2 regions of the Mesorhizobium sp. M1322 genome follow, and region 1 is predicted to be linked to the other one. Evidence: predicted binding sites of a transcription regulator. Region 1 holds the regulator's gene; the other holds the start of a gene.
The links. Region 1 encodes LexA, which represses DNA repair genes until DNA is damaged. Its sites were predicted from a motif close to TGTTCNNNNTGTGTTCNG; they were not measured.
Positions count from the first base shown of each region.

Region 1 (5,202 bases):
CATGGCGACGGCGGCGCAAGCCATCGACAGCGGCCGGGCGCTGAAAGTGCTTGACCAGCTGGTCGAGATTTCGAACGGATAGAGCCGTGTCTGATATCCTGCGCAAGATCGAAGCTTACAAGCGCGACGAGATCGCCGCGGCGAAGGCGCGCGTGCCGCTTGCCGAGATCAAGGCGCGGGCGAAGGACACCGATGCGCCGCGCGGCTTTCTCTCGGCCCTTGAAGCCAAGCGCAAATCCGGGAGTTTCGCGCTGATCGCCGAGGTCAAGAAGGCGAGCCCGTCCAAGGGCCTGATCCGCGCCGATTTCGATCCGCCGGCACTGGCCAGGGCCTATGCTAAAGGTGGCGCCGCCTGCCTTTCGGTGCTGACCGACGCACCGTCCTTCCAGGGTGCGCCTGAATTCCTCACCGATGCGCGCAACGCCGTGACATTGCCCGCGTTGCGCAAAGATTTTTTGTTCGATCCCTATCAGGTGTTCGAAGCCCGCGCGTGGGGCGCGGACGCCATCCTGATCATCATGGCGAGCGTCGATGACGCCGTGGCCAGAGAACTCGAAACGACGGCTTTCGAGCTCGGCATGGACGCACTGGTCGAGGTGCATGACGAGGCCGAGACGGAACGCGCGCTGAAACTGTCATCACGGCTGATCGGCATCAACAACCGCAATCTCCGGACGTTCGAAACCAGCATCGAGACCTCGGAGCGGCTGGCGACGATGGTGCCGGCCGACCGCCTGCTGGTCAGCGAGAGCGGTATTTTCTCGCACGAAGACTGCCGCAGACTGGAACGGAGCGACATCGGTACGTTCCTCGTCGGCGAGAGCCTGATGCGGCAACAGGACGTGGCCACTGCGACGCGCCTGCTTTTGACGGGCAAGGCGCCCGCCGATGCATCGGCCCGAAAATCGGAATCGATTTTCGGAGAGCACGATGCATAGATTCAAAGTATTGGAGCGTACTTGGTGCGTCCAAACGGACGCACGTCGCTCGAAGGTGACCTGACGATGACGGCCGCCCTCACCCATCTTGGTGCGAAAGGCGAAGCCAACATGGTCGATGTCGGCGACAAGGCGGAGACGACCCGCACGGCGATTGCCGAGGGTCTTGTCTCGATGAGACCCGAAACGCTGAAGATGATCCTCGACGGCGACGCCAAAAAGGGCGACGTGTTGGGCACGGCGCGCATCGCCGGCATCATGGCGGCCAAGAGGACGCATGAACTGATCCCGCTTTGCCATTCGCTGCTGTTGACCAAGGTATCCGTTGACATCGAACCGGACGCGGCGCTGCCCGGCCTGAAGGTCACGGCGCTGGCCCGCGTCACCGGCAAGACCGGCGTCGAGATCGAAGCGCTGACCGCCGTCTCGGTCGCTTGCCTCACCATCTACGATATGGCCAAGGCAGTCGATCGCGCCATGGTGATCTCCAGCATCAGGCTGGTGGAAAAGACCGGCGGCAAATCCGGCGACTACAAGGTAGGCGCCCAACAGGCAGGCCGATAATGGCGCTGCTTCCGGTCGCCGAGGCGCTCGAGCGCCTGCTTGAAGATGCTGCGCCCTCGCAAGCTGAAAGCGTCGCCCTGATGGACGCCGCCAACCGCGTGCTGGCGGAGCCGCTCGTGGCGCTCCGCACCCAGCCGCCGTTCAACGCGTCCGCCATGGACGGCTATGCCGTGCGGGCCGAGGATGTCGCGTCCGTGTCCGCGAAACTTTCGGTGATCGGCATGGCTCCGGCCGGACGCGGCTTTGCCGGAACAGTCGGCCCGGCGCAGGCCGTGCGCATCTTCACCGGCGCCCCGCTTCCTGCAGGCGCCGACACCATCGTTATCCAGGAGAATGTCCGCGATCTCGGCGGCGGCAGCATCGAAGTGACCGCGTCGACGGTTGAAGGCCGCAACATCCGCCGCCTCGGGCTCGATTTCTCGAAGGGCGACGTGCTGCTGGAGAAAGGCCGCCTGCTTGATCCGGCGGCATTGTCGCTGGCGGCGTCGGCCAACCATCCGCAGGTCAGCGTGGTGAAACGGCCGCTGGTCGCTATCATCGCCACCGGCGACGAATTGCTGCCGCCAGGCAGCGACCTTGGCCCCGACCAGATCATCTCGTCCAATGCTTATGGCGTCGCCGCCGCTGCCCGCTCAGTCGGCGCCAGCGCGCTCGATCTCGGCATCGCCCCCGACCGCAAGGAGGCGATCGCCACGCTGGTGAAACAAGCGGTCGATGCAGGCGCCGACGTCATCGTCACGCTGGGCGGCGCCTCGGTCGGCGACCATGACCTAGTCCATGACGTGCTGACCGGCGAAGGCATGACGCTCGATTTCTGGAAAATCGCCATGCGGCCCGGCAAGCCGCTGATGTTCGGGCGGCTGGGTGACATCCGCTGCATCGGCCTGCCTGGCAATCCGGTGGCGAGCCTGGTCTGCACGCAGCTCTTTCTGAAGCCGCTGCTTGCGCGCCTCGGCGGCCGCGCCTTCCGGCAGGACATGCGTCAGGCGCGGCTCGGCGCTGCCATGCCGGCCAACGATCTCAGGCAGGACTATGTACGCGCCGTGGTGAGTGAAGAAGCCGGCACGCTGCTGGCGACCCCGTTCGGCATCCAGGATTCCTCGATGCTCAAAATGCTGGCCGACGCCAACGGGCTGATCGTGCGCGAGCCATTCGCTCCCCCAGCCGCGACGGGCGCCGCCTGCAGCGTGCTGATGCTACGCTGAACAAAACGTCAACACATTCATTAAACTTTAAACGGTTGCGGAACACAACTGGAACAGATAGTGTTTGTTCTGGGTTTGTTTTTCTGATTCTGTTGGGGGTCGCGATGCTGACACGCAAACAACACGAACTGCTGATGTTCATCCACGAGCGGCTGAAGGAAAGCGGCATTCCGCCCTCGTTCGACGAGATGAAGGAAGCGCTCGACCTCGCCTCCAAGTCGGGAATCCATCGGCTGATCACGGCGCTGGAGGAGCGCGGCTTCATTCGCCGCCTGCCCAACCGCGCCCGCGCGCTGGAGGTGCTGCGCCTGCCCGATTCGATCGCGCCCGGCCTCAATGCGGCGCGCAAATTCTCGCCGAGCGTCATTCAGGGCAGCCTTGGGCAGGGCAGCCTCGGGCGACAGATCAAGCCGGCGCCTTCACGCATGCCTGCGGCCGGCAATGATGACGACGTCGTTGCCACCGTCTCCATCCCGGTGATGGGCCGCATCGCTGCCGGTGTACCGATCGATGCGATCCAGCACCAGACGCATTCGATCTCGGTGCCGCCGGACATGATCACCGGCGGCACGCACTACGCGCTGGAGGTCAAGGGTGATTCGATGATCGAGGCCGGCATTTTCGACGGCGACACGGTCATCATCCGCAACGCCGACACCGCCCAGCCTGGCGAGATCATCGTCGCCTTGGTCGACGAGGAGGAAGCGACGCTGAAGCGGTTCCGCCGTAAGGGCGCCTCGATCGCACTTGAAGCCGCCAATCCGGCCTATGAAACGCGTATCTTCGGGCCGGACCGGGTCAAGGTGCAAGGCAAGCTCGTCGGACTAATCCGGCGTTACTGAGCGGCAGGCTTTTTGGGTTTCTCGGCCCTGCGGTATGGCGGCAGGCCCTTCGCCTCGCGCGAAAATCTCCGCTGCTCATGCCAGGGTCTATAGGGCTGTCTGACGGCAAAACGGATTTCTGCGCGCGTCGTCGCCGATAGCGGATCGAAGAAGACGGCGGCACTGCCCATGCGAGCGAGCTGCCGTTTGGTGACGACGAGGACCAGCGGATTGCGGCAGGGATTGTAATAGGCTGTGGCGTCGTCGATGACGATCAGATCCGCAAAGGCACAGGCTGACCGCGCGGTTTTGCGGTTGTCGGCGAGCGCGATGATCGCGCCGGACGGATGCCGGGCGAGGCACAGGCCGGCAGTGCAGTAGAAGGGCGCTCCCGGCGGCAGGTCGGCCGGGTCGGCGATGTCGAACCGCACGTCTCCTTTTTCGAATGTCTCGGGCTCGACAATGGTCGCTGAAACCAGCGCATGTTTCCAGTTGTCGGTGGTGAATTCGTTCGAGCGCACCCGGTTGACGGCCAATTCGCCGCCGCCGATCGGCAACGCCACCAGATGCGCATCCTCCGAGATCAGCACGTCGGGCGTGCGCGTCTCGGAAATCGTCAGCAGGCCGGCAAGCGCAAAGGGAAGTGCCGCAAGCCGCAACCATGTCGTCGCCATCGTGGCGATGACCAGGGCGACCGTCACCAGCAGCACCGATTGCAACGAAATAAGTCCGACTGCATCGACCGGCGAACGCTCGGAAATCCATCCCGATATTGCGATCATGGCCGTCAGCCCCTTGCCCATCATGTAGAGGAAAGGTCCGTCGAAGCCGAAAGGCATTGCCAAGGCGCTGAGGACGGCCAGGAACATGACGACCGTTACGATCGGCATGACCGCCAGATTGGCGAACAGGCTAAGCGGCGAGACGCGCTGGAAGTGCCAAATGGCGAAGAGCGCGGTGGCGGTGCCGGCAATGATGGAGGTCATTGCGATGGTGCCTGTCCCAGCGGCGAGTTTCCGCGTGACGAAAACGACCGGTGACCGTCGCTGTGGCGGCGCCGTGGCCTTGTCGGCACGATAGTCGGACCAGCCGGCATAGGCACCCACGAGAGCAGCAGTCGCGGCGAAGGACATCTGGAAGCTTGGGCCGACCACCTCGTGCGGCGACACGACGATGACGGCGATGGCAGAAATCGCCAGATTGCGCATGGTGAGTGCCGCCCGGTCGAACAGCACGGCAACAAGCATTACCGCCAGCATGATGAAGCTGCGCTCAGCCGCGACCACGATACCGGAAAAAATGAGATAGGCCGCGATGGAAAGGAGTGCGGCAGCAGCCGCATATTTTTTGACCGGCCGGCGTGACGAAAAATCGGGAAACAGCGCAAAGGCGCCGCGCAGCAATCCCATGATGGTGCCGGCGACAAGCGCCATGTGCAAGCCGGAAATCGAGATGATGTGGTAGATGCCGGTGCGCCGCATCGATTCGTTTATCTCTTCGGGAATGCCGGCACGCACGCCGACGATCAGCGCGGCGGCAATCTCCCCCTCGGCGCCACCAATGCTGTCCCTGATATGGTCGGCAATGGTTTCGCGCGCCTTTTCGATCGAGGAAGAAAGGCGCGCGGCGAACGGCGCATCCTCGGAAACGACGATCTTCGGATTGCCGAGGAAA
Region 1 covers NZ_JAMYLP010000027.1:14,044-19,245, forward strand. The annotation lists gene trpD (anthranilate phosphoribosyltransferase) at 1-82, shown strand, start outside; gene trpC (indole-3-glycerol phosphate synthase TrpC) at 87-938, shown strand; gene moaC (cyclic pyranopterin monophosphate synthase MoaC) at 1,005-1,502, shown strand; gene NKH12_RS12860 (molybdopterin molybdotransferase MoeA) at 1,502-2,707, shown strand; gene lexA (transcriptional repressor LexA) at 2,812-3,549, shown strand; gene NKH12_RS12870 (ComEC/Rec2 family competence protein) at 3,543-5,202, opposite strand, start outside.

Region 2 (5,202 bases), on a different contig from region 1:
TTGATAGACGCCGAGATTGCGCTTGCCCTTGATTTTCAGCGTCTCGAAATCGGCGCCGAGATTGATGGCAAAGCCACCGCCGCCCTGCTGCTTGCGGCAGATCGAGCAGTAGCAGAGCATGAACGGCACCGGCGTGTGACTTTCCACCTCGAAGTGGACAGCATTGCACCGGCAGGACCCTTTGAGCAGAAGCGGCATGAAGAACTCCGACGAGGTTGGTTTTCACCTTGTCAGGATGGGGTTGATTGGGGCGATGACAAGGGGAAATCCGGATGACATGATTGCGGCATGGACAATGAACGCATTGCCGAACTTTTCGAAGGCCTCGGCCCGGTCAGCATTCGCAAGATGTTCGGCGGCAAGGGCATCTACTTCGACGGCGTCATCGTCGCGATCGTCCTTCGCGGCGAATTGATGCTGAAGGCCGACGCGGAAAGCGCGCCGGAATTCGAAGCGGCCGGCTGCACGCAGTGGACCTACACCGGCTCGCGGCACGGCAAGCTGGTGTCTATGCCGTATTGGAGCATTCCCGACAGCGCTTTCGACGATCCGGATGAGATGGCGGTCTGGGCACGCCGGGCCTATGAAGCGGGGCTGCGTGCCGGCAAATAGGCTGCCTCTCCACTGGTCATCAGCTCATGCCAATTTTCTGCGGCTCGGGCACAAGGGCCAGCGCGTCGGCAAAGTCTGCCGCCGTTAAGACCGGCACAAGCCCGGCACTTTCGATCGCGAGCATTGCCGCGGCAACGCCGTCGCGCAGCGCCGCGCGCAGCGTCAGGCCGCGCAGCAGGGCGGCAACCGTTGCGCCCGCCAGCGCATCGGCGGCGCCGTCCGCGACTTTTTTCGGCGGCAGGATCGAGAAGGCGCCGGCTTCGTCGAAACCCAGCACCGGACCGTCATCCGCCGTCACCACGCCGCCTTTGAGGCCCGCGCGCCCCAGGCAGTCGATGATATCTCGCTCCGCCGTGTCGATACCGACATCGGCGAGTGCGAAGGCCTCATGCCGGTTCATGAAGACCATCGCCAGGCTGCCGAGCACCGGCGCGAGTCGCACCGCCTTGTCCGGTGAACCGGCGAGGGCGAAGACCGGCTTGCCGGCGGCAAGCGCCACCAGCCGCTCCAGCGCCGTCGACGGCAGGTTGGCGTCGCACAGGACCGCATCGGCGGTGCTGATCGCCTCGCGCACCTTGGCACGGCGGATCTGCTTGGGAAGCGCCAGGTCGTAGAGCGCCATGTCGGCAAGGCCGGCGATCAGAGCGCCATCGCCGTCGACCAGCACCGTATTGCTCGGCGTCGTGCGATCGAGGAACACTACGGACAGATCGGCAATGCCGGCCGCAGCGATGGCGCGCGAGACCGTATCGGCCAGACCGTCGCCGCCGCGCACCGAAAGCAGCGAACCGGAGACGCCGCGGCGCACGGCGCTGCGCAGCGCATTGAAGACGGCACCGCCGACAGCCTCGCGCATCGTGCCGGGATTTGACGCCGCCGGCACGAAGGCGCCCGAAACTTGGCCGCGCCGCTCGATATAGGCGCCGCCCACGGCCAGGATTGTCGGCGACTTCATCATGCCGGCGAGATGACCTTTGCTGTTGCCGGGTGAGACTAGGTTGTCAGGCGGAACCCGGCAACCGGAGGCGCGATTCGGAAGATGCCCAGCAGAATCCTACGGGTGAAGCGGGATACATCCTGGGGTGAAAACACGAAACAAAAAAAGAACAAATCCGGATATTGTTTGTTTTTCAATTGGATATCGCCCCTTGCCAGACCAGAACAAAAACGGTACAAATTGATAAGGATTACGGACTGTCCGGCCTTCATTGACGACCAAGGGGTGATGTATCATGGCTCAGAATTCTTTGCGGCTTGTAGAGGACAAAGCAGTGGATAAATCAAAGGCTCTGGATGCGGCGCTGTCGCAAATCGAGCGTGCCTTCGGCAAGGGCTCGATCATGCGGCTCGGCGCAAACGAGCAGGTCGTCGAGATCGAAACCGTGCCGACCGGATCGCTTGGCCTCGACATCGCGCTTGGCGTGGGCGGCCTGCCGCGCGGCCGCATCGTCGAGATCTACGGGCCGGAAAGCTCGGGCAAGACGACGCTGGCGCTGCACACGGTGGCCGAAGCCCAGAAGAAAGGCGGCATCTGCGCCTTCGTCGATGCTGAGCACGCGCTCGATCCGGTCTATGCCCGCAAGCTCGGCGTCGATCTCGAAAACCTGCTGATTTCGCAGCCCGATACCGGCGAGCAGGCGCTGGAGATCTGCGACACGCTGGTGCGTTCCGGCGCCATTGACGTGCTGGTGGTCGATTCGGTCGCGGCGCTGACGCCGCGCGCCGAAATCGAGGGTGAGATGGGCGATTCGCTGCCCGGCCTGCAGGCGCGGCTGATGAGCCAGGCGCTGCGCAAGCTGACCGCCTCGATCTCGCGCTCCAACACCATGGTCATCTTCATCAACCAGATCCGCATGAAGATCGGCGTCATGTTCGGTTCGCCCGAGACCACGACCGGCGGCAACGCACTGAAATTCTACGCTTCGGTGCGCCTCGACATTCGCCGCATCGGCTCGGTCAAGGACCGCGACGAGGTCGTCGGCAACCAGACCCGCGTCAAGGTGGTCAAGAACAAGCTGGCACCGCCCTTCAAGGTGGTCGAATTCGACATCATGTATGGCGAGGGCGTGTCCAAGACCGGCGAGTTGGTCGACCTCGGCGTCAAGGCCGGCGTGGTCGAGAAGTCGGGCGCCTGGTTCTCCTATAATTCGCAGCGGCTCGGCCAGGGCCGCGAGAACGCAAAACTGTTCCTGCGCGACAATCCCGACACGGCGCGCGAGATCGAGTTGGCGCTGAGGCAGAATGCCGGGCTGATCGCCGAGAAATTCCTCGAGAACGGTGGTTCCGAAGGCGGAGACGATGGTTTCGAGGACGAAGCGGGCGCCATGTAGGCTTCAGGCTGTAATCGAGTTCTGTATTGTTGCGTTTCGAACCGCCGGCCTACGCCGGCGGTTTGCGTTTCGGCGGGGGCGCGCCGAGATGACCCGGCAAGCCCCGCAAATTGGCCCAATTCCGTGTTTCTGGACAGGGTGCAACTCGGCGGCTAAAAGGCCATGTCCATTTGCCGTCGGCCGGGCCGACGGCTCTCTCTAAAAGCTAAAAGGCAGTATTATTCATGAGTGGCGTGAACGAGATCCGGTCGACATTCCTCGACTATTTCCGCAAGGAGGGTCACGAGGTCGTCGCGTCGAGCCCGCTGGTGCCGCGCAACGACCCGACGCTGATGTTCACCAACGCCGGCATGGTGCAGTTCAAGAACGTCTTCACCGGCCTGGAAAAGCGGCCCTATTCGCGTGCCACGACCGCTCAGAAGAGTGTCCGCGCCGGCGGCAAGCACAACGACCTCGACAATGTCGGCTACACTGCGCGCCACCTGACCTTCTTCGAGATGCTCGGCAATTTCTCGTTCGGCGACTATTTCAAGGAGCGCGCGATCGAACTTGCCTGGAACCTGATCACCAGGGAGTTTGGGCTGAAGAAGGACAAGCTGCTGGTCACCGTCTATCACACCGACGACGAGGCGGCCGGCTACTGGAAGAAGATCGCCGGCTTTTCCGACGATCGCATCATCCGCATTCCGACCTCGGACAATTTCTGGGCAATGGGCGACACCGGACCTTGCGGGCCGTGCTCGGAGATCTTCATCGACCGTGGCGAGCACATCTGGGGCGGCCCTCCCGGCAGCCCCGAGGAGGATGGCGACCGTTTCCTCGAATTCTGGAACCTGGTGTTCATGCAGTACGAACAGGTGACGAAGGACGAGCGCATCGACCTGCCGCGCCCGTCGATCGACACTGGCATGGGCCTGGAGCGCATGGCCTCCATTCTGCAAGGGGTGGAGAGCGTCTTCGAGACCGACCTGTTCCGTCACTTGGTCGACGTTGCGTCATCCGCGCTCGGCCGCGGTCCGGATGGGGACACCGTCGCATCGTTCCGCGTCATCGCCGACCATTTGCGTTCGTCCTGCTTTTTGGTGGCCGACGGCGTGCTGCCGTCCAACGAAGGCCGCGGCTACGTGCTGCGTCGCATCATGCGCCGCGCCATGCGCCATGCGCAGCTTTTGGGCGTCCGTGATCCACTGATGTGGCGGCTGGTGCCGGCGCTGGTGCGCGAGATGGGCCAGGCCTACCCGGAACTGGTGCGCGGCGAACAGATGATCACCGAGACGCTGAAGCTTGAGGAAACCCGTTTCCGCAAGACCCTGGTGCGCGGCTTGGGCCTGCTTTCTGAGGCGACGGAAAAGCTGGGCTCCGGCGACATGCTGGATGGCGAGACAGCCTTCAAGCTTTACGACACCTATGGCTTTCCGCTCGATCTGACGCAGGACGCGCTGCGTCAGCGCAATATCTCGGTCGATCTTGCCGGCTTCACCAATGCGATGGAGCAGCAGAAGGCCGAGGCGCGCAAGAGCTGGGCTGGTTCCGGCGAGGCCGCGACCGAAACGGTGTGGTTCCCGGTGCGCGAGAAGAACGGCGCCACCGAATTCCTCGGCTACGAGACCGAGCAGGCGGAAGGCCTCATCCAGGCGCTGGTCAGGGACGGCAAGATCGTCGACAGCGCCGCCAAGGGCGACGCCGTTGTCGTGGTCGTCAACCAGACGCCGTTCTATGGCGAGTCCGGCGGCCAGATGGGCGATACCGGCGTCATTTCGGGCGAACGGTTCTCGATCGAGATCTCCGACACGCAGAAGAAGGCCGATGGGCTATTCGTGCACCTCGGCAAGGTGGTCAACGGCACGGTCAACACGGGCGCGACTGTCGAGCTGAAGGTCGATCATGCGCGCCGCTCCAGGCTGCGCGCGAACCATTCCGCGACGCATCTGATCCACGAAGCGCTGCGCGAGGTGCTGGGCACCCATGTCGCGCAGAAGGGCTCCCTGGTCGCGCCCGAGCGTCTGCGCTTCGACATTTCGCACAACAAGCCGATCTCGCCCGACGAGCTCGAAGAGGTCGAGCGGATGGCGAACGAGATCGTCGTCCAGAACAGCCCGGTCACCACGCGGCTGATGTCGGTTGACGATGCCATTGCCGAAGGCGCCATGGCGCTGTTTGGCGAGAAGTATGGCGATGAAGTGCGCGTCGTTTCGATGGGCACGGGCTTGCATGGCGCCAAGGCCAACCGACCCTATTCGGTCGAGCTCTGCGGCGGCAC
Region 2 covers NZ_JAMYLP010000073.1:23,906-29,107, reverse strand. The annotation lists gene NKH12_RS22730 (GFA family protein) at 1-198, opposite strand, end outside; gene NKH12_RS22725 (TfoX/Sxy family protein) at 289-612, shown strand; gene NKH12_RS22720 (carbohydrate kinase family protein) at 632-1,570, opposite strand; gene recA (recombinase RecA) at 1,845-2,942, shown strand; gene alaS (alanine--tRNA ligase) at 3,167-5,202, shown strand, end outside.
Region 2: a site for LexA is predicted at 1,704-1,721, ahead of recA (recombinase RecA). Genes of this name have one in related genera too.